Regions from separate parts of the Paenibacillus sp. FSL F4-0243 genome, predicted to be linked through region 1. Evidence: riboswitches for the same ligand, from Rfam matches in the RefSeq annotation. Region 1 holds a riboswitch; each other region holds the start of a gene.
What was found. A riboswitch is a leader RNA that binds a small molecule or an ion and turns the genes downstream of it on or off. The one in region 1 is predicted to bind cyclic di-AMP.
Positions count from the first base shown of each region.

Region 2: it holds a riboswitch for cyclic di-AMP, as region 1 does, so the genes downstream of both, NSS87_RS00545 (C40 family peptidase) here and NSS87_RS25880 (TrkH family potassium uptake protein) in region 1, are expected to answer to the same signal.
Region 3: it holds a riboswitch for cyclic di-AMP, as region 1 does, so the genes downstream of both, NSS87_RS02670 (hypothetical protein) here and NSS87_RS25880 (TrkH family potassium uptake protein) in region 1, are expected to answer to the same signal.
Region 4: it holds a riboswitch for cyclic di-AMP, as region 1 does, so the genes downstream of both, NSS87_RS00190 (3D domain-containing protein) here and NSS87_RS25880 (TrkH family potassium uptake protein) in region 1, are expected to answer to the same signal.

Region 1 covers NZ_CP150151.1:5,826,038-5,831,752, reverse strand. Annotated here, with positions in the region: gene uvrC (excinuclease ABC subunit UvrC) at 1-1,454, shown strand, start outside; gene NSS87_RS25885 (CPBP family intramembrane glutamic endopeptidase) at 1,561-3,246, opposite strand; cyclic di-AMP (ydaO/yuaA leader) riboswitch at 3,561-3,740, shown strand; gene NSS87_RS25880 (TrkH family potassium uptake protein) at 3,877-5,172, shown strand; gene NSS87_RS25875 (TrkA family potassium uptake protein) at 5,186-5,715, shown strand, end outside.
Region 2 covers NZ_CP150151.1:111,284-116,998, reverse strand. Annotated here, with positions in the region: gene NSS87_RS00555 (M1 family metallopeptidase) at 1-608, shown strand, start outside; gene NSS87_RS00550 (hypothetical protein) at 620-1,450, shown strand; cyclic di-AMP (ydaO/yuaA leader) riboswitch at 1,665-1,803, shown strand; gene NSS87_RS00545 (C40 family peptidase) at 1,857-2,285, shown strand; cyclic di-AMP (ydaO/yuaA leader) riboswitch at 2,645-2,786, shown strand; gene NSS87_RS00540 (C40 family peptidase) at 2,792-3,283, shown strand; gene NSS87_RS00535 (GNAT family N-acetyltransferase) at 3,539-4,024, shown strand; gene NSS87_RS00530 (cytochrome c) at 4,152-4,508, shown strand; gene NSS87_RS00525 (4a-hydroxytetrahydrobiopterin dehydratase) at 4,600-4,887, opposite strand; gene NSS87_RS00520 (hypothetical protein) at 5,116-5,409, opposite strand; gene motA (flagellar motor stator protein MotA) at 5,616-5,715, shown strand, end outside.
Region 3 covers NZ_CP150151.1:593,942-599,656, forward strand. Annotated here, with positions in the region: gene NSS87_RS02645 (ABC transporter permease) at 1-210, shown strand, start outside; gene NSS87_RS02650 (hypothetical protein) at 245-436, shown strand; gene NSS87_RS02655 (hypothetical protein) at 535-987, opposite strand; gene NSS87_RS02660 (hypothetical protein) at 1,027-1,536, opposite strand; gene NSS87_RS02665 (hypothetical protein) at 1,553-2,044, opposite strand; cyclic di-AMP (ydaO/yuaA leader) riboswitch at 2,178-2,343, opposite strand; cyclic di-AMP (ydaO/yuaA leader) riboswitch at 2,764-2,953, shown strand; gene NSS87_RS02670 (hypothetical protein) at 3,144-3,554, shown strand; gene kdpA (potassium-transporting ATPase subunit KdpA) at 3,777-5,453, shown strand; gene kdpB (potassium-transporting ATPase subunit KdpB) at 5,470-5,715, shown strand, end outside.
Region 4 covers NZ_CP150151.1:40,919-46,633, forward strand. Annotated here, with positions in the region: gene NSS87_RS00180 (HD domain-containing protein) at 1-225, shown strand, start outside; gene NSS87_RS00185 (TatD family hydrolase) at 337-1,107, shown strand; cyclic di-AMP (ydaO/yuaA leader) riboswitch at 1,305-1,534, shown strand; gene NSS87_RS00190 (3D domain-containing protein) at 1,816-2,979, shown strand; gene rnmV (ribonuclease M5) at 3,156-3,707, shown strand; gene rsmA (16S rRNA (adenine(1518)-N(6)/adenine(1519)-N(6))-dimethyltransferase RsmA) at 3,704-4,588, shown strand; gene yabG (sporulation peptidase YabG) at 4,660-5,562, shown strand.

The DNA of each region.
Region 1 (5,715 bases):
TGGCACCGTGTGAGAAGGAAGTGCAGAAGTCCGAGTATGAGCAGATTACGCAAGATATCGCTGCTTTTCTGAGCGGAGGTCATGATGCGGTTAAGAAGGATCTACAGCAGAAGATGCAGGAAGCTGCTGAGGAATTATATTTTGAACGGGCGAAGGAACTGCGGGATCAGATTATCCATATTGATGCATTGATGGAGAAACAAAAGATTAACACCACAGATACTAAGGATCGTGACGTATTTGGTTATGCGGTAGACAAGGGATGGATGTGTGTACAGATTCTGTACATGAGACAAGGGAAGATGATTCAGCGTCACTCCTCTGTCTTTCCGTTCTATGGGGAAGCCTACAGTGACTTTATGTCTTATGTGACGCAGTATTACAGTGATAATCCTGCTCTGCCGCAGGAGATTCTTCTGCCGGATGTGCTTGACGAGGAAGCAGTGGTTGATAAAGAAGCTAAACCGGCGATTGTCATTGCTGCTCCAGCCGAAGAAGATCTACAAAAGGGGGAAGATACCCCCGAATCGCCTGAAGAAGTTGAGGCCCGTGAAATGGCCGCTGCGGAAGCATCAGCAGCAGGTGTCGTTGATGCTGCAGGTGGCGCCTCTATTCTACAGGAGTGGCTCGGCACCAAAGTGCTAGTGCCACAGCGTGGCCTCAAGAAGCAGATGGTCGGTATGGCCTGCCAAAATGCTACAGTCGCAATCGATGAGAAGTTCCGGCTTATTGAACGAGATGAAGTACGTACCTCTGGTGCTGCAATGAGCTTAGGCGAGAGCTTGGGGCTCGAACGCTTAAGCCGGATCGAGGCGTTCGATAACTCGAATATTCAAGGGACTAATCCGGTTTCTGCGATGGTTGTCTTCATTGATGGCAAGCCCGCACGAAAAGAGTATCGTAAATATAAGGTTCGTACGGTGGTGGGTGCGGATGATTATGGAACGATGCGCGAGGTCATCCGGCGGCGGTATGAACGGGTGCTGAAAGAGAACCTGCCGATACCAGATCTTATCGTAGTCGATGGTGGTAAAGGGCAGATATCCTCAGCTATTGATATTCTGGAGAACGAGCTGGGGTTATTCATTCCGGTCTGTGGTCTCGTCAAGGATGATAAGCATAAGACGGCTCAGCTTTTGGTTGGAGATCCGCCAGAACCTGTCGCTTTGGCTCGGGATAGTCAGGAATTTTATCTGTTGCAACGGATTCAGGATGAGGTGCATAGATTCGCCATCACCTTCCACCGTGAACAACGTGGAAAGTCCATGGTTACTTCTAAACTGGACTCCATACCAGGTATAGGCGAGAAGCGGCGCAAGGCGCTGCTTAAGCATTTCGGATCGTTAAAGAAAATTAAAGAAGCCTCCATAGAAGATTTTAAATCACTTTCTATAGGCGAAAAGCTGGCTAGTCAAATTCTTGAGGTGCTCAAGGATGAAGAGCCAGCGACATAGGCATTCGAAATACTGGAATGATGTATACGTAAATATAAAAAAGGTGTCACAGCAGTTTTCTGCTGTGACACCTTTTTTTATTATAGGTTATCCACCCGTTACTTCTTTAAATTACAGATGTAGGTTCAACCGGCTTAGGTTCTGATTTCTGCGGTGGATTAAACCGATAGACGATGTAGGCGACTATGAACGGCATGATAATCGCGAAGATACCAGCCCCTACATTCACGCTTTCCTTCATAAAGATCAGCGTAGCGCCCATCAGAATGCTGTCAAACACGACGTGACTGAACATGACGGCAATAAATCCGTAACGAAGGAAAATATAGCTAAAGAGCAAACCAATCACGGTCAGCTCAATAGGACGGGAACTGATGGGGTAGATCGGATACAGCGTATGGCCAAACGCCCAAACCAGCGTGGTGATCAGGCAAGCAATGAACGTGCTTCGGAATACTTTTTTCAACATAGGAATTCCGAAAAAACGATAAATGGCTTCCTCGGATAAACCAGCGAGCCATGCAACGATGGGCAGCAGCCAAGCATATCTCATGTTGTAAGGAGATTGAGTAGCGTCAGTAGTGGACCAGTTCTGCAAGGTAAATGATAATACGATGAACATAAGGGTCTGCACCCCTAGCAGCACGAATGCCCAGACGTATCCAGCCCGGATACTGTCCAGAACATATTTTCCATAGCCAGGCTCTTTAGCACGAGGCCATGGGTTCATCCCCTCTTCTTTTTTCCATAGGCCGTCCCCTCCAACTAAAGAAAAATAGAGCAGGGAGGACATTAGGAGGCTATATAAGGCATAAATGATGAACATTATGACGGAAGTTATCTGAGCCTCGAGTCCTTCGCCTGAGGATTCAGGGAGCATATTATAGGTGCTGATCATCATGATTACAAAATAAGCTGAGCTTAGGAATATTCCACGCTTAAAGGAGGTATGTTCTCTTCTAAGTATGCTGTAGATGAGTGCCAGAATTCCTAAAGCTAAAGTAGGCAAACCATAGCCGAATAAAGTAAACTTTTCCGCGAGAGAGGTCTGGTCCTTTACATAGGAGGTATGCCAGGCTGGAGCGGTGAATCCTGCTTTAAAGCTGGATACCTGTTCGCCAGTGAAATCGAAATAATAGTGTAATAAGGATTCGCCGATCTGAACGGAACGATCTGTATACACGAGCCCGTAGTTTCCCGTATTCGATTCAATTTGCAGCTTGGCGGGATTTACATCCCATTCCTGAAGCCAGGGACGGGCAAGATTTTCTTTTTGTGCAAGTGATAAGGTAGTACCCTTGTCCTCTTCTTTTGCACTGGTGGATACATTGTTTGGTAATCCGGTACCTGATCCTTCTGCTCCTTGTGTGAAAGCGACAACTGCACCAGTATACATATTGAGGTCAACGGAGATTAGTGGCTCTTGTTCCGCTGAAGGACTAAGTGTTACACGGAAAATGTCAAAAGGATATCGTTGATCCAATTTCTTTTTTGTATAGTCCTCCAAAAGCTTCTCGCGGGACATATAACCATAAAAGGAAGAGTCCGTATCGTACAGTACATTCCACTGATCAGTTGGTGCTTTGGTGTAGTTCAGCTTTTGTTCTGCGAATGATATGGCTTTGTCGCGGGCTTCCGCCTTGCTGATGACAGTAGTATCTTCCCCGGCAGGGCTATTTAGCACCGAGGGAGCAATCTGAAACATAATAAATAGAATAAGACCGATAATGCCCGAGATGATGAGCCTCTTGGAGAGGGCACGTTGCTGTAAGGGCTGGCCAACGGGATTCATGTAACGCCTCCTTGTAAACTGACAATGTTATGTTCCATTATAGTATTAGTGCCATGATAGTTACAAAAATCATCGTATATTCTTTTTATGGGTAATAGAGATATTATAGAATAGGTAGCTGAATATATACCATGAATTTAAGGTGATTATTTCTTCATTTTTCATGAAAATCGATGCAATTGCAGGGAAAACACGGAAAAGTGATGAGAAAAGGCACTCTTAGTGGTACATCCTCTCCAAACCGCATTTTTCATATGAATCACCATTAATAGTGTCTTTGTGATTTATCGAAATAACATATATAATTTGTATGCAATTGTATATAGCCGAATTTCAGGTGAAAACGGGGGAACCATAAGAAGTAATGAAAAGATGAGTATACGCCATAGGCGTTATCTTTATTCATCAGGGGTGAATTTCGTTCTAGGAACGAATAGGGCAGCCTGCACAGTCCGAATCCGTCAGCTAACCTCGTAGGCTAATTTACTGCAGGAACCAAGGGTAGCATTGGTTTTCCAGTGCTTTTTTTGTTGGAATTCTTTAAATTTTGATAAGAGGGTGAGCGTAGTGGCTTCACAGTTTCGCAGGGTTTCTGAATCAAAGTTCCTGAAGCTCTCTCCGCCTCAGATTATGGTGCTTGGTTTTGCATCGATCATTCTGATTGGAGCCTTGCTGCTAATGCTTCCCATTTCGAGTACCAGCGGGAATGCTGTTAGTTTTATTGATGCGTTGTTTACTGCAACATCGGCCACCTGTGTGACAGGACTTGTGGTGCTGGACACCGGGACGACATTCACCATTTTTGGGAAAACCGTAATTATGGTGCTTATCCAGGTTGGTGGCTTAGGGTTTATGACAATGGCGACCTTATTTGCCATGATGATGAAACGCAAAATTTCCTTGCGGGATAGACTGATCCTTCAGGAAGCAATGAACCAAGGCTCTATGGAGGGGATTGTTCGACTGATCCGGAGAGTACTTATTTATTCTTTGGTCATCGAAGGCTGTGCAGCGGTGCTTCTGTCCTTACGCTGGGCGTTTGATATGCCACTGGGCAAGGCCGTTTATTTTGGAATATTTCATGCGGTGTCTATGTTTAATAATGCTGGATTTGATATTTTCGGGGATTTCCGGAGTTTAACCGATTATGTATATGACCCGCTAGTGAACATCGTGGTGATGTTTCTGATTGTCTCTGGCGGTATTGGTTTTATTGTCATGTCGGATCTGGTGGAGTTTCGTGTCAAACGTAAATTATCTTTGCATAGCAAAGTTGTACTCTCCACCACTGCAGGGCTTATTCTTATCGGCGCTTTAGTTATTTTTATATTTGAATTTACGAATCAGCGCACACTGGGGAATTTAAATTTCGGCGGAAAAATATTATCGGCATTCTTTCAGTCGGTATCGCCCCGAACCGCTGGCGCCAATACGGTGGATATTGCCGGACTGCGGCAAGCCTCACAGTTCTTTATGGTTATTCTTATGTTTATTGGTGCATCTCCAGGATCAACAGGTGGCGGGGTCAAGACTACAACCTTTACGATTATGATTGGTGCAGTAATCGCGATGCTGCGCGGACGTGAAGATGTTGTACTGTTCCGTTACCGATTGGCGCAGGAGCGTATCTATAAAGCGTTGACGTTAACATTACTCGCTTTGCTATTGGTCCTCACGGTGTCGATGTTACTGTCCACAACAGAGGATAGTAATTTCTTAGCGATATTATTTGAGACGACCTCAGCTTTTGCCACGGTGGGACTAACCATGGGGCTGACACCTGAACTGTCTATCTTCGGCAAGATTCTGATCTGTCTGACCATGTTTGCAGGTCGGTTAGGTCCATTAACATTAGTGTATGCGCTTGGACCTAAACAGGGTAAACCATTGTATAAGCACCCAGAAGGTAAAATAATTATTGGATAGGAGTTAATCCGAAATGAAAGCACAGCAATTTGTAGTAATCGGTTTAGGCCGCTTTGGCTCAAGCCTTGCACTTGAGCTGATGGAAATGGGCTACGAGGTGCTCGGCATTGATCACCATGAGGAGCGTGTGGAGGAAATGAGCGATCACCTGACGCATGCGGTAGTGGCTGATGCTACAGATGAAGGAATTATGCGCTCGCTCGGCGTACGGAACTTTGACTGTGGGATTGTAGCGATTGGCGACAATATGGAACGAAGTATTCTGGCGGCGATTTTGTTAAAAGAGATTGGAGTCAAGCAAGTAGTAGCCAAGGCGATCTCGATCCTTCATGGTCGTGCGTTGTCCAGGCTGGGCGTGGACCGGGTTATTTTTCCGGAGCGGGATATGGGCATTCGTGTAGCACATCAGCTCGTGACACCCAATTTGCTGGATTATATTGAACTGTCCAAGGATTATAAAATCGTCGAGCTGACCGTTCCGTCTTGCATGAACGGGAAAAGCTTGTCAGATTTAAATACAAGAGCGAAATATGGCTGCAGTAT
Region 2 (5,715 bases), 1.3 Mb from region 1:
AAACATGGAAATATGCCGGGGCAGAATCCTATAGCCGGAATGTGTATATTCGCGGAAAGCTAGTACTTAAGGATATTGAACGCCAAGTAGGCACTAAGGCAATGAACAGCATCATGTCCACTTACGCACGTAAATTCCGTTTCCAGCACCCCACTACGTCTGATTTTCAAAAAGTCATTGAGAAGGTAACCAAAAAATCATGGCAGCCTTATTTCGAAGATTATATTTATGGTGGTGGTGCTCCTGATTTCTCAGTAGATACGATTACGATTAAAAAGAATGGCAACAGCGATGCTCAGAGCTATGAATCCATAGTAAAGATTACAAACAAAGGGAGCCATTACGTTGACGTTCCCATTAAATTCACATTCGCCGATGGCTCTGCTACAGAGCGGGTCTGGAGCGGTGAAGGAGCAGAGACTACCTTCCAATTGTTAAGCGATAAGCTTCTGCTCTCTGCTGAGGTTGATCCTGAGCATACCATTCTGTTAGAAAACAAGCATCTTAATAACTTCAGACTGGCGGAAATAGAGCCGAAAACGCTCTCCCGCTGGACATTAAGTGTAACTAAACTAGTTGAAACCGTGCTCGGAACTCTTGTCTGGTGAGGTGAATGATTGTGAGAACATCGATAACCCGCGGCTGGCAAAGCATGAAGGAGCAATTTTATATTCTGATTCTGCTCTTCATCTACCGACTGCTCTGGGGCTACTTTATGTACGGCTTCATCCGGTCTGCTATCGTTCCAATTCTACTGCGTTATCCAGATAAAGACGCTGGAGGCAGCGGAATGGGCAGACTACTCTATTATGTCGAAGGGCAGTTCAACTTGAACACAGATCCTGCGATACGTACTTGGTTATGGATGTTCCTAGGGCTTGTTGTCTTACGACTGCTACTCTCCCCCTTCATAAGGGCAGGATTACTGCATGAACTCCATCAGGAGCGAAAAGGAGAGCGTGGCCTGTTCTTTTTTCCAGGTATGAAGCTTTATGGATTTCCAGTGTTTATCTTCAGTCTAATCGAATGGGCGCTGGCTCTACTTCCGTTATACTGGCTTGCTCCAAAAATGTACGGGCTATTCTTGTCCTCCTTTCTGAACTACTCTTTGTTACTTCATCTAGTTCCATACGTATTGGCATGGCTTATATACATCTTTATCGTGCGCCTGTTCCTTCTATATATGCAGTTTGGGTATACCAGCGGCACGGGGATGTTCTCCTCCTTATTCATTTGCTTGAAGTCGCTGATTCCGGCAATAGGAATTTCAATCATACTTGGTGCAGCAGGCCTGATCCTTTTGCTAGTGTGCGGAATAACGGGTATCTTCTGTCCTGGCCTACCAGCACTTCTTATTCGTCAACTTTCATCACTGCCCTCAACACTCTTCAAAATGTGGGGAATTTCAGCTCAATATCATCTATGGCACAGTAAAGCATTTCCACAATAATTTGAAGCATTACAGAACATAATATAAGAGTCCCGGTTCCTGAATCAGGAGCTGGGACTCTTTCGCGTTATAGACAAATTATGAGGATTTGCAAAATCGTAAAGACTTTGTTACAATAAGTCCTGTTCCATTGGTAACAAGTTTGTAATCATTTGAAACGATTTCTACATAACTTCATGTATTTGTCGTAGTCATGTCGATAAGTCACTATCTGGTGCATAAAACGCCGAATTCCTTGCACCGGGAAGTGGGGGAACCATATTTTGGGTGAATTGATCTCGCTTTGCAGTGATCATAGGGGAACCTTCTACCGAATCCTTAAGCTAACCTCACAGGCATTGGAAGGGGTACAATTTTTTTGAAGAATTTAAGAAAAGCATGCGTCGCTGCGGCGCTAGGACTTGTGATGGCGTTCTCTATTGGTGGAGGAAGTGCCTTTGCAGATTCTAAGATGGACAGTGTTATTTCAAAGACAATTGGAGTTGCCTATAAAACCGGAGGCACTAGCACTGCCGGGTTTGACTGTTCTGGATTTACTACGTATGTATTCAAGAAGGTGGGTCTTTCTTTGCCCCGTACTTCAAAAGCTCAATATAATGTCGGAACTCCTGTAGCTAAAAGTAAATTACGTTCAGGTGACCTAGTTTTCTTTAACACATTGGGCAACGGCGTATCCCATGTCGGCATTTATGTTGGAAACGGAAAATTCGCACAATCATCATCTTCATATGGCGTGACCATCACTTCACTTAGCCAATCCTACTGGGCCAATCGCTACGTTGGTGCTAAAAGAGTAATGAGTACTTCCTCATATCAAGCTATAGCCTACGATTAATACTTCCCCACAACTATAACCTCACAATTACATTATATAGACCTGGGTTTGATTATTGACTTAATCGAATCCAGGTTTTCTTTTGCCTTATTATATTCTTTACACCTCTTGAACGGACTTTAAACACTTTTATTTGATAAAAATTTCAATAAATATAAAAATTAGTTTAATATTATCGCTTACATATGCATTTTGTCTTTAAAAAAACGAATTTTTCTGCATGATTATGTTAAAAACGATTGCCAAGCGGCACTCTGTTTGTTACAATAACTGCAGTAAGATTTTAGTAACATTTTTGTAATCATTAAGTTGTTATTTACAAAGGTTTTGTCATGTATTGATTACAAGCTATTCCTAATCAACAGTATCAGCCGAGTTTCCTAACTATTAGGAAAACGGGGGAACCAACTTTGGGTGAATTGACCTCCATTTTTAGAGGGGTCATAGGGGACCTTCAACCGAACCCTTAAGCTAACCTCGTAGGCATCCGGAAGGGGTATAAACTTTTGAAGAAGAAGCTAGCAGCAGCAGTACTTAGCTTTTCCATTATTTTCACCATCGGAGCAGGAAGCGCTTTCGCGGATTCCAAAATGGATAAAGTGATCGACAAGACCATCGGAACTAAGTACGTATCCGGCGGCATCTCCACAAATGGATTTGATTGCTCCGGATTTACAATGTATGTATTTGATAAAATTGGTATAAATCTACCACACCAATCAGGTTCCCAGTATCAAATGGGTACTGCTATCTCCCAAGATGATTTAAGATCTGGAGATCTTGTATTCTTCAATACAAGTGGTAAGGGTGTCTCCCATGTCGGTATTTATGTCGGTGAAGGCAAGTTTGCACACGCATCTTCCTCACGCGGTGTAACGATTAGCTCCCTGAGTGATAGCTACTACGTGAAACGCTACATCGGTGCTAAACGAATTATGAGCACAGATGCTTATCATTCTGTTGCTTCTGAGACAGAAGATAATGATGATGTTCAATAAGTAAATCGTACATAGGCTCTTTTCCAAGATGTTGATTCTTGGGGAGGAGCTTGTTTTTTGTCTTATTTAGTATTTACCCCTCTCAGAATTTGTAAAACAATAATCCTCATAAATTTCTGAGTCGACCATGCCTTTTTTTGTATATAATTAGTTACAAGCATAAACGCCTTCGATGTCCTTATAAGGACCATAAGTATTTAAAGCTAGAAATATAAGACATTTAAAGTCCCCCCGTGAAAGGAGGTCCTTGACCTTATGATAAATCCCTCTGTTACTTTTCATGTAGCGCCTATGGAGACCAGTCACGCGGAAGAGATTTGCAACTGGGATTACACTGCCCCTTATAATATTTACGGCTGGATGCCGTGGGAGCAAATGCAGGCTCTTGGAATCGAGTTCGGTGACCCTCAGCTACGGAATGAGCAATATGTTTCCATACTAAATGGGCAAGGGATTTTGTGTGGATTCGCGCAGTTGTTTCCAATGGAAGGTGTTGTTCGCTTGGGGATTGGTATGCGCCCTGATCTATGCGGTCAAGGTCTAGGAAAAATATTCATGGATGCAATTGTGCAAGCAGCCTTGTTTCGTTATCCTGAGCGTGAGATTGATCTAGAGGTATTGACCTGGAACCAGCGGGCGATCCGAACTTACCAAAAGTGTGGATTTACGATTACCGATACGTATGAACGCCTAACCCCCACAGGAAACAAACCTTTTTATTGCATGGTCTATGATAAATAATATTAAATTCCATATTTTTCAATGATTTGATGGCATTATCGTTCATTTTTTTGTCACAAACCCTATGATAACGCTTCACCTTGAGCTATAATGTAGGGAGCAGCTTACATAGAAGGGACGAACTGGGATGCAGAAATGGATCATGAGCGGTTTGTTTTTTGCCGCCTGTGCCTTTGCGGTAGTACTTATGTTTACACTTCCAGGTAAAGAAGAGGTAGCTGAACAGAATAAGCCGACGATGCCGGAAGTCCAATTGGATGCGGCAAAGGCCGAAGCAACCGTGAAAGCCAGCTGTATCACCTGTCACGGCGATCAGCTTCAAGGTGGAGTTGGACCCAGTCTTCAAAATGAAGGCGGTCAGCATGATGCTGAAGAAATCTACAGTATAGTCACTAAAGGACGCGGTCAAATGCCTTCCTTTAAAGAAAAGCTAGCCCCTGAGGAGATTGCAAACGTCGCCCTCTGGCTCTCAGAGAAAAAGTAACAGTAACTACTACCTAAGCAACTAAAAACGCCCGTGCCAGAAGATAGTTCACTATCTGCGCACGGGCGTTTATTTATGAGTTTGGGTGACACTAACGATTTTTCTCAAAGGCTTCATTAAATTCATGTGCCTCTCGAATATCTAGAGCTGTAATACCGTCTTCCTCATTTGATTTCAGTCGTAAAGTCACTGTCTTATAATCAATCGTAATATGTGGATGGTGATCAAAGGCTTCTGAAATGGTGGCTACTTCATCAACGAAAGCAATACCCTTCATATATTGGCTGAACATATATTTTCGCACCATGGTATTCTCTTCCAGCTTCCAACCTTCCAGCTTGCTGATCTGCTCACGCAGTTCTTCTTCCGTAAATAACAATTCGTTTCCTCCCTTACTAAAAATTGCAGTAAAATCCGCAGGTCCCTTTACTCGTCATATTCGTTAAACAAAACATCCCTTAGCTTCTGAGGTCCAAGGGATGTGCCAGGATAAAGGCAATATTTTCGATTAAATGTATTCAAGAATCCCAGCGATTATAACTCGGCTACACCAATTTTAACACGGGCTACTAACTACGGGCAAATTACGCCCCGCCGCCCCCTCTTCTTAAATCAAAACAACAGAGGCTAAATCCTCTTCTCCGACTAAAATATTAATGCGGTGCGTGTCCTTATCGTAGATGATAACGCCGCTCCCCACCTCAATCATAGGTTCATTACCCAGCGCGAAGAAAAGATCCTCAGCCAGTGCCTCCCATACCTCCATCTTGGATTCCTGCGGCAATTCTTGCCACTCTTCCGGATCCATTTCAAAAAATAAGTACCCATCGGAAATTCTTCCGACAGCCTCAGTCAAATCCGTTAGGATTTCACCGTAATCTCTACCATGCTTTACACCCACATGTATCACTCCGTTTTCTCCACAGATGAATAATTACTTACCTTATCCATTATAGCCGAAAAAATGACTTCACAAAAAACGGAATGATGTCGATAAATAAGAATATACGTTATTCGGTTTCGAACAGAGTGCCTTGCCGCTGTTTCAAGGATGATATACGCGGCTTTGTCGGAACACATCTTATAATCTCATGGACGAGGTGCATAATGGAAATTTCAACAATACTTGGTTTAATTTTTGGTCTAGTTGCAGTTATTTGGGGTATGATCCTCAAGCACGCTCCTCTTCACGCTTTAGCCACACCTG
Region 3 (5,715 bases), 1.7 Mb from region 1:
CCTTTCACCTCTCCATTGACCATGCTGCTCCGGATTGGTGTTGGTGAAGTAGCGATCTGGCAAGTTATTGTATCATTAGCCATCCTGCTTGTTACAACGTTCATCTTTGGATGGTTGGCTGCCAAGATCTATCGCACAGGCGTATTGATGTACGGCAAACGTCCAAGTATTAAAGAGATCAGAAAAGCGATGAAGGCTTACAAGATCTAAGTGGCTTCATATAAACTTTTAAGGAGTGGTAATCATGACTAAAAGTGAACAATACAATATGATGCTTTTAATGAGTTCGGTATCTCTGGCTACGGTTAGTAGAATGCTCTCGACCAATGGGTCCACTTTAATGGATTTCACTCAGGGTGTATTGACTGGGATTGCCATGGTGGGGATGATTGCGGGATTGTGGATGTACGGAAAGGCTCGTAAGAGTAAAGCGTAATAGTAGGAAAATAGGGAAAGGAAGCCGCGGCAGATGCCGTGGCTTTTTTATTTTTTGTGTATGTATCGTAAAAGTTATTTGGAAGATAGTTGAGGGAGTTAGACAACGGATAGATTACCACTAGGCAGCAAATCCTCTTGAGCAGTCAGTTGCTCCCGCACACGCCTAAGCTGTGCTTTTAGGACAGGAACACTCTTTTGCAGAATGATGCTTATTTGAGGTAAAGATAGCTTTAGGCCATACCACATCGTTTTTATAAGCTGTTCCTCCCAAGGCAATGTCTTGGCAGACAGAAGAGACCGGCGTGCGTAATAATCGGCGCATTGTCGGATACAAGAGCGGTAAGCCTCGATAGAGAATAGCTGGCTGTCGAAGCTTTTTTGACGGAATATTTTATGAAGCTCTTTAAAAGTACGGATAGTAACCTTCTCGGCTTCTACTGATTGTTGTAACAACATGGAACTGAGCGTATAGATATCATTCGTACACTTTTGAACACACTCTGCAAATATAGTTCTACGGGGTGATTCGGAAGGTAAGGGGTCAGGCATGATAAACACGATCCTTTCAGAATGGGTTATGGGATGAACTTATAATAAAGAAAAGTAAGAAATGGATTTGTTGATAAGCTCGGCGGTATCAGGTTCTGGATAACTATGTTTTTGAAGCGCTACACTGGATGGTTTATAATATAGCCGCCCTCCTTTGGAATCTCTCCCACCAGCGACAGCTCTGTACAGACGACCTTGCTCAATGTGCCCTGCCAAGGATTTACCCTGCAGCTTGGCTTTTAAATCCTGTAAAGCACCTTGCACTAGCTCAAACTGAGTCTGATCCCACTCTGAACCATGGGTACGTACTTTATCTATCGCTTCCTCTAGCCGGCAATGGTATATCATTCTGAGAAAAGAACTCCATTTAATAAGATCGAAAGTTTTGGTATTGGCAGAGATAAGACATGCCCCCCAGCTGCTACCTCCTTTACAGGTAAGTTTCAGGATGCCATAACGGCTGTCTTGATCAGCCTCCATTCCATAGTGAATAGGCTCTGGTGAATCAAAGACGAATACTTCTATGCGAGATAGTCTTCGCTGGTCCATGACAGGTTTCTCCTCCTTAGGTTTCCAAAAGCTTAAGATTTACATGGTGAATGACGTTAGCCTTCTCTATACAGGCGAGCATTTCAGCTTCATTCTCACAGACTGCGGCATGCTCCAGCCATAGTCGGAATTTCTGTTTGCGTATAACGGATAAATGTAAGGGAAAGGTGTTGCGGGATCTCATTACGTACCAACCGACTGCAACTTCTTTCCACGGTTCCTTAAAAGCGGTGAGCCACGGAAAACGTTGGTGTGCTGACCAATCCTGCAGCTGTTGCTTTTCTCGGATATTTTTATATATTTCGTATATAATTGTTCGGTCCATACAGTATTCACAGGTAGATGGGCTGCTGAAATGGCGAAGTGATTCAATCTGCTTCTGACCAAAAGCATAGCCGACAATAGTTCTGTGATGATCCTCTTCGAACCACAACGCTCCAAAGCAAACATAATTTAGACTTATCGGCTCAAGTAGCCCTTGCTGAGTTCCCCAATAATAGTGTTTCATTCCTTTCACCCCGTCCAGCATGCTATCACCCTATAGATTCAGGTAACGCAAAAACCGCAGCAAGAGGAGGACCTCTGCTGCGGTTTTGGAATACAGGTATACACACACCTGTGCCAAAGCGTGGCGGATCAAGGGTCTCTCTCTTTACGCTTACGAGGTTAGCTGTCGGATTCGGACGGTGAGAGTCGCCCTACCTATGTGAGACTTGAACAGTCTCCTTCGGATTCACCCCAAGTAGGCCATGTGGCCTGATGGTTCCCCCGTTCCCTGCAAATGCAGGAACTCAGCGTTGAATGTATTTCGTGAAATAGATTCAACCCGAATCATACTCTTTTCAAGGTGTTTCTGTAAAAACAGAAAGTGTTCTTTTGAGCGCAATTTAAACCAAATCCTGCCTACTACGACGAAAAAGGGAACCAAATAGGTATTTATTGCGAGTTATCGGGCTTCTTCCTCGCTTAATCTCGCTTTCTTGTTTCCTTTCTTATATAGGCGATTTTTGGTGATTTCACTAATCGTGGTGAATAAAATCACATGGTATGACCGTTTTTCGCTAATGGATTGAAACTCGAGTAAACAAGAGATATAGAGAGATTGGATATCAAGTAAGCGCTATCCAATGCGAAAATAGTTTTTAATTTGCATTATTTTGGCATCAATCAGGTTTTACAATACTTCCTGCATAAGGGTATGATTACTCCTGTTTCAACAACAATCGAATATTTGATCCGCTTAATTTCCGATAAGGAAAGCGGGGGAACCAACAATCGGCAGACGATGTGAGAGTCGGAAGCCGGTTATGGGGTGAATCCTGTAGAAGATGCCAGTGAGCTCGCATCTATACAGGTAGGGCGACTCTCACCGCCCGAATCCGACAGCTAACCTCGTAAGCGTATGGAGAGAGGATGAGTGCAATGTGACCGCTAGCGAGCCACAGAGGAGAATCCTTTGTGGCTTTTTGCTGTGCTTTTTTAAGCAAAGCATTTATGGAAAACCTCACGAAGAGGTCGTTATATTCATCATTAGCGGTAGCTTTTCTTTCAAGATCAGGGTGATCAAGCTCTGATCTTACAAGCAAAGCATTTGAGGAGAATAAGAGATGACAGATCAGAATGAATATGTACTGGTATGTGCGCCAACGAAGGCAGGCGAACATTTTATTAAGCTTCTAAAATTCAGAGGCATTAAGATGGCCGGATTGACCAACAACTTGCCTGAGAAGGCCCTACTCGAAGAGATGGGGATTGAACAAGTCGTTCTAGTTGATACCCGCCATCAGAATACTTGGTTTCGCCCGCCGTTTCCGGTAGGCCGGGTATATCTGTTCGAGAGCAGCTTTACGTTATGCTGCCGTTACATTCAGATGTGCCGTACCTGGACGACACAGCCGATTTTTGTAATTACAAGCTCAATAAATCCTAGATTGGTCTATAAAAGACTTGGCGCGAGTTATGTAATCTATTCCCACAGCGGTGATGCTGATTTTCTGGTAGATAGATCACCTCATTAAGGATAAAAGAAGGAGTGCGGAAGATATGATGGATCTGTATATGGTGGCTTCGTTAGCTGTAATTTACGGGTTATTTTATGGATTTATGCGCTGGTGTGCAGGTGTAGTTGAGGATACGGGGAGGGATAAGCTGTGATTCTAGTAATCGCTGTTACCCTACTGCTGTTTATATATCTGGTTTATGCATTGATTCATCCGGAGAAATTTTAAGGAGGGGCATTCATGGGCATTTTGCAAATTGTTGCTGTAATCGTAATTCTCATCTTGCTGGTTAAGCCGATGGGCACGTATTTATATTATGTGTTTTCTAATGAACCGAACCGTACGGATCGATGGTTTGGAGGTATGGAAAAAGGAATTTTTAAGCTGATCGGCCTGAAAAAACGGGACGGTATGTCCTGGAAGAAGTATGCGCTCAGCTTTGTTTTAACGAATATCGTACTGGTTACTTTCAGCTATATCTTTCTTCGATTGCAGCGGGGTTTACCGCTAAATCCGAATGGAATTGCGGATATGGAACAGACGCTTTCGTTCAATACGGTGATTAGTTTTATGACTAATACAAACCTGCAGCATTACAGCGGGGAGACGGGACTTTCGTATTTTTCACAAATGGCTGTCATCACGATGATGATGTTCACGTCTGCAGCGAGCGGATTTTCTGTTGCGGTTGCCTTTGTCAGAGGGATCACAGGACGGAAATCAGTCGGGAACTTCTTCGAGGATTTCGTTAAAGCACATATTCGTGTATTCATTCCTCTAGCTCTGCTGGTTTCATTGGTACTGGTAGGACTACATGTGCCGCAAACACTCAAACCATCGCTTGAAGTCACTACACTAGAGGGGCAAACGCAACAAATTGCTATCGGTCCAGTAGCTTCTCTGGAATCGATCAAGCATTTGGGCACCAATGGTGGCGGCTTCTTCGGAGCCAATTCATCGCATCCTTTTGAGAACCCTAATCCACTTACGAACGTGCTAGAGATTCTCTCTATGTGGATGCTGCCAGCTGCGCTCCCTTATATGTACGGATTGTTTGCCAAGAACAAACGTCAGGGCTGGGTAATTTTTACCGCAATGATGACCTTGTTTGTTCTGCTATTAAGCCTAAACTTCTATGCTGAATCGAAAGGCAATCCGGCGATCAATGCACTAGGAATTGAATCTTCACAAGGTAGTATGGAAGGTAAAGAGGTGCGCTTCGGCATACCGCAGTCTTCCTTGTTTACTTCAGTAACAACCGCAGCTACGACAGGTAGTGTTAACAATATGCATGATACGCTGACGCCGCTGGGAGGCATTACGCCTCTTGCACTGATGATGCTCAACAATGTCTTCGGTGGTAAAGGTGTCGGACTGATCAATATGCTGATGTATGCGATTCTGGGTGTCTTCCTGTGCGGTCTCATGGTCGGCAGGACACCGGAGTTCCTCGGACGGAAAATAGAGGCCAAGGAGATGAAGCTGATTGCCATAGCGATCCTTGTGCATCCGTTCATTATCCTTGTGCCAACCGCAGCTGCGTTCCTGACCGATTTGGGGCAAGGGGCGATTACGAACACTGGATTCCATGGACTCAGCCAAGTGTTATATGAATATGTCTCTTCTGCCGCGAACAATGGTTCAGGATTTGAAGGGCTTGCAGACAATACAACTTTTTGGAATGTCACAACCGGGATTGTCATGCTGCTAGGTCGTTATGTCTCTATCATTGCAATGCTGGCGGTAGCAGGTTCTCTGCTTAAGAAGAAGCCGGTTCCTGAGACGATTGGCACGTTCCGCACAGACAATGGACTGTTTACGGGAATTCTGATTGGTACAGTAGTGATTATCGGTGCGTTGACGTTCCTGCCGGTCATTGTACTCGGCCCCATTGCAGAATATCTAACCTTACGGTAGGAAGAGGGAGAATAAGATGAGTACTGTAAAAAGAAAAAAGCTGCTGACGGGACCCATACTCCTTAGCGCTGTAAAGGATAGTTTTATAAAGCTTAACCCAGTAACGCTAATCAAAAATCCCGTCATGTTCGTGGTAGAGGTCGGTACGATCATTGTCCTCCTCATGGTGCTGGCTCCTGGATATTTTAATGCAGAGCAATCGATAGGCTTCAATATCACAGTGTTGTTCATTCTGCTGTTTACAGTGCTGTTTGCGAACTTC
Region 4 (5,715 bases), 1.2 Mb from region 1:
GATCTGCCCTATGATGTGTTCCGTCCGGGAGAAGCTTTTGACAATAAACAAATTCTGCTGCTTGATCGGCATGATCATCTGCGGGAAATTTCAGAGGTGTCGGATATTGTGCGTTCTATTAGCGGCATTCACCGTGGAAGATATCATCTTTATTTTCCTCAGGATAAGTTAAGAAATGCGCTTACGCGATTGCCTGCTTCTATTGCAGAGATTTTTGCAAAATAATACAAGAAAATATGGGATTTTTGACAAGAAGAGTAGAAAAATAAGATATCACGGATAGCGTGAAACTTATATTGTTATATATCTAAAAAAGAACAAGGAGTGAGGGTTAAAATGTTTCTGTTTGACACACATACGCATCTGGATGCACCTCAATTCGACGAGGATCGCGAAGAAGTTATCGCTCGTGCTGTAGAAGCAGGAGTTAGCAAGATGATTAATATCGGATTTAATCGGGAGACGATTCCCTCAACGATAAAGCTGGCGGAATCTTATGATTATATTTATGCGGCAGTGGGTTGGCATCCTCAGGATGCGATTGATATGAAAGAAGGAGATCTCGATTGGATCGCTTCTCTATGCAGTCATAAAAAAGTAGTGGCTATTGGTGAAATCGGATTGGATTATTACTGGGATACTTCTCCCAAGGATGTGCAACATGAAGTTTTTCGCAAGCAAATTGGACTAGCCCGTGAATTAAATATGCCGATTTGTATTCATGATCGTGATGCACATGAGGATGTTGTACGGATTTTACGGGAGGAAAAAGCAAATGAGGTTGGAGGCGTGATGCACTCGTTCTCAGGAAGCTGGGAAACAGCTAAAATGTGCTTGAATCTTGGTTTTCATTTATCCTTTGGAGGACCCATTACGTTCAAAAATGCAAGAGTGCCAAAAGAAGTGCTTGCGCAGACACCACTAGACCGATTATTGATCGAAACCGATGCTCCATATTTGACTCCACACCCCTTCCGCGGGAAGCGAAATGAGAGCGCTCATGTGAAGCTTGTAGCAGAGGCAGCAGCTGAAATTAAAGGGTTAACATGGGAAGAATTGGCTAAAATAACGTATGCGAACGCACTGGAACGATTTGGGATTGAGTGAAAACGGGAGCAAAACAGGCGAAAAATAGAGAATGGCCGATATATTAAACTTTTTTAATATAAAAACGGCTGAATATTACAATATTTTAACCATATTTTTGCGTAAACGTGGTTGAATCGTCCTTTACAACATGCATCAAAACAGGATATCATCTTTTCAGTGATGTGAGCTGTGTTATAGTGACAGCCATTGATTCATGGATCGTCTCGCTGAGTCTCCGTATGGAGAACGGGGGAACCAATATTGACCTACCGCATGCCTGTATTTTAAATACGGTTTAGACGTGCCGTAGGACAGTATTTGATTTCTTCACGTGGTCTTTGGGGTGAATTTAAGGGCAACCGCCATGAGCGGGTGACCTGAAATAGGGCGTCTCTCTTTCGTCCGAACCCGACAGCTAACCCCGTAAGCGCAAGTAAGAGAGGCAACCTCGTGCACAAGCATTCTCTATTCTGATATTGGAGAAGCCACGAAAGAGTCCTCAGTTGAACTCTTTTTAGGCTTTTTTATTTTTGAATAAATAGAATGTTGCCCACATACTGTTATATAACAGGGGTGGGAGTAGCTGTGCCGAGCAGGCGATCCATGAGCAGGAGACGCTAAGTTATTACGTGCGTGTCCTGTGACAATCTCAAATAGTTTCGTCAAAGGAATTCAGTCCTCATGATATACAATTGACGACGGGGCTATGTAAGGAGGATGGAGAGAATGGGCGTATTCCAACCAGAAGTATCCCATGATTCGCAGTCATCCAGCAGGTCTTTCGCATTACGGTGGGAGCAAGTAAATACTCGCGTACTTTTACTTGCAGGCGTGATTTCAGTCGCTATCGCGCTACTTATTCTGCTGTACGTACACGGTCAAAGTAACAAACAATTATTTTTAGTAATAGACGGGCAAACACAGACGCTTGAAACGCGGGAAGCGCTTCTTGGTGATGTGTTGGAGAAAGAGCAAATTTCGCTGCAGCCGCATGATGAACTATCTTTAGGTCTGAGTGATGAAATAAAAGACGGTGACCGTGTCGTTATCAATCGTGCGCAGAAAATTAGTCTTACTGCGGATGGAGCAACAAAAACGTTATATACGACCGAGGACACAATTGGTAAAGCAATTGAGAAAATGGGCATTACCCTAGAAGGTCATGATAAGATTTTCCCTTCGTTAGACACCACCATTTCTGCAAACATGGAGGTTAAGATTGTTCGCATCAACAAACAGACCGTACAGCGAACAACTAACTTACCCTTCAGAGTCATCAAGACAGCAGACCCCTCCCTTACTGTGGGAACAGTTAGAGTGGCACAGGCAGGCAAACCAGGCGTCATGATTCAGCATATTGAGAAGATCTACCAAGACGGAGAACTGGCCTCTATGCGCATGATTGGTAAGGAAGTACAAACGGTAACGAAAGATAAGATTATTGCCGTTGGTACCAAAGCACTTCCTAAGCCGGCTGTAGCTAAGACTACAACAACTTCCAAATCAAACACCACTTCAAAAACGGCTAAGGTTAGCGCCAAGACTAATAATGTCACAAGCAAGGCTGGCGTAGACTTTGAGTACAAGAAGATGATTAAGAACGTCTCCATGACAGCTTATTCATCAGAAGAGCCAGGTATTGGTAACAAAACTGCTTCCGGAACACGCGTAACGGAAGGTCGTACAATTGCGGTAGACCCGAATGTAATTCCTATTGGCTGGTGGGTATATATCGAGGGGCTTGGATTCCGCCGAGCAGAAGATACTGGCGGTGCCATTAAAGGCAATAAAGTAGATGTCTATTACGATTCACTGAGCCATGTGCGTAATTTCGGTCGTAAATCACGTACCGTTTATGTGATTGGACCTGTGAAGCCGGAGTTAAACTAGGCTGAAGCTTTTGCAAATTATTCTTTGATAAGCTATAGTGATGATAACCGTTAAGGAACGCCAGATGATCATTTCGTTGATCGCAGAGCAACCGCTCATCACTTATACATTCTTTAACCAAAAGAAGAGGAGCGAAACCTCTTCTTTTTTGCTTTTTTTGGAAGGAGTCAAGAGATATGATTAAGGAATTAATTGTCGTTGAAGGTAAGAGTGATACCGTCGCTGTTAAACGCGCTGTAGAAGCAGATACGATCGAAACAGGGGGCTCGGCTGTAGACCGGACCGTAATTGCGAAGATCGCGCTTGCTATGGAGCGTAGAGGAGTGATTATCCTTACTGACCCGGATCATGCGGGTGAACGAATTCGTAAGATTGTGTCCGCAAAGGTGCCGGGCTGTAAGCATGCCTTCATTCCTGAGAAGGACGCAACCCGCAAGGGAGATATCGGTGTGGAGAACGCTTCTCCAGAGGCGATTCGTCATGCGCTGCGGAATGTACATACCTCTTTTGAAGGTGCACCTGCTTTAATTGGACTTGATGATTTAATGGCCGCTGGAATGCTTGTACACCCTCGGGCAGCTGAAAGACGTATGGCACTTGGTAATTTGCTTGGAATCGGATATTGTAATGGCAAGCAGCTGTACAAGCGGCTGGCGATGTTTGGAATTACGCGGGAGGAATTTGCCGGAGCTCTCGCCCAAATTGATCAGGGGGGCATTACTTCATGAGTGGTAGAGAGGAAATTTCGACTCCAAAACGGACGAAAGAAATTATTCAACGTTATGGATTCAAGTTCAAGAAGAGCTTAGGACAGAATTTTTTGATTGATCAAAATATATTGGACAAGATTGTTGACGCTGCTGGGCTAGATAGCGAATCAGGGGCATTGGAAATCGGTCCTGGGATTGGTGCCCTGACGGAGCGTTTGGCGCTAACCGCTGGTGCAGTGACCGCTGTGGAGATCGACCGTAGGCTGATTCCTATTTTAAGGGACGTACTTTCCCCTTATCCGCATGTTAAGGTTCGTAATGATGATGTTCTGAATGTAAATCTGCAGGAGCTGTTCAAAGAAGATTTTGCATCCGTGAACAAGGTAAGCGTAGTTGCCAATCTGCCGTATTATGTAACTACTCCGATTCTGATGAAGCTGCTCGAAGAGAAGCTTCCGCTTGATAACATTGTTGTAATGATTCAGAAAGAGGTTGCGGAGCGTATGGCCGCTTCTCCGGGAGGAAAGGAATACGGGAGTCTTAGCATTGCCGTGCAGTACTACAGCGAGCCTGAGCTCGTCTGCATTGTGCCGCGTACGGTGTTCATTCCTCAACCTAATGTGGAGTCCGCTGTAATCCGTCTAAAGGTAAGAGAGCGTCCACCGGTAGAAGTTGAGAGTGAGAAGCACTTCTTTGAGGTCGTCCAAGCTTCTTTCACACAGCGTCGCAAGACGATTGCTAACAATCTCAAGGCTCGTTACTTCCCTGAAGAGGGACGTGAGCGTCTGGAGGCTTTACTCGCAGAAGCTGGTATTGAACCAACACGTCGTGGAGAAACGTTAAGTCTAGAAGAATACGCCCGATTAAGCGGTGTTCTGTTGGCTGCTGGAATTGAATAAGCTAAAAACATAGCTAGTTATGAACCAACTGAGGCCTTTGCCCATACGATGGGGTAGAGGTGGTGGTTGTAATGAATTTAGGAGACTTGGTCGTTCGTAAATCTTATGGCGGAGATTTGACTTTTCGTGTAGATCATATTGTGCAGGACAGAGCCGTCATTAAAGGCACAGATTTCCGTCTGTTGGCGGATTCTCCTCTGAATGACTTGGTTCAAGTGCCTCCTACCCGAATTACGGAACGAGGACAGCAGGCACAGATTAAAGCGAATGAATCACTGACACAGCTGCGGAAAGACCGACAGGAGCAAAGTCAGAGGAGCGGGAGCGCTCTATCAGAAGGAGCATGGGCTCCATCGCCCAAGGAAGCTGCTTATTTTGAAGTGCCGGGAAAAGTACTGCATCTGGATGGCGATCCAGCGTATTTGAATAAGAGCCTTAGCTTATACGAGCAATTGCGGATCCCTGCTGAAGGCCATCATGTTCATGAGTCCGCAATGGCTGACACTTTATACCGGCTGCTGCCCCGCGTGCGTCCAGATATTGTGGTGATTACCGGTCATGACGGGGTGCTGAAGCAACAGCATACTTACGATCTTCACAGTCTGAGCAGCTATAAAAATTCGCAAAACTTCGTAGCTGCTATTAGGGTAGCTAGGGATTATGAGCGAAATTTTGATGCGTTGACGATTGTTGCAGGTGCTTGTCAGTCACATTTTGAAGCACTGCTGGGGGCAGGGGCGAATTTCGCCAGTTCTCCTGGACGGATATTGATCCATGCCCTAGACCCAGTTTATGTAGCGGCAAAATCGTCGTTCACGCCCATTAGGGATACGGTGAATCTGAGTGAGGTTTTGAACAACACCATTAGTGGTAATCAGGGAATCGGCGGTATTGAGACCCGTGGCAGCTTCCGTATTGGGATGCCGCGTCTGCAGAACCTGTCAGCACTAAAAGTGACACCTTCCGCAATTTAATCGACAGGTACTGGTCTATTTTCAAAGCTAATATGTAATTTGGAGTGGCCGAATAGAGTAACGCGAAGAAAGGGTGAGCGATGAGCTTAACCCTTTTTTTATATAAGAAAGTATAAGTTTCACGCTATACATTATCCTTATATTTCCCGCATA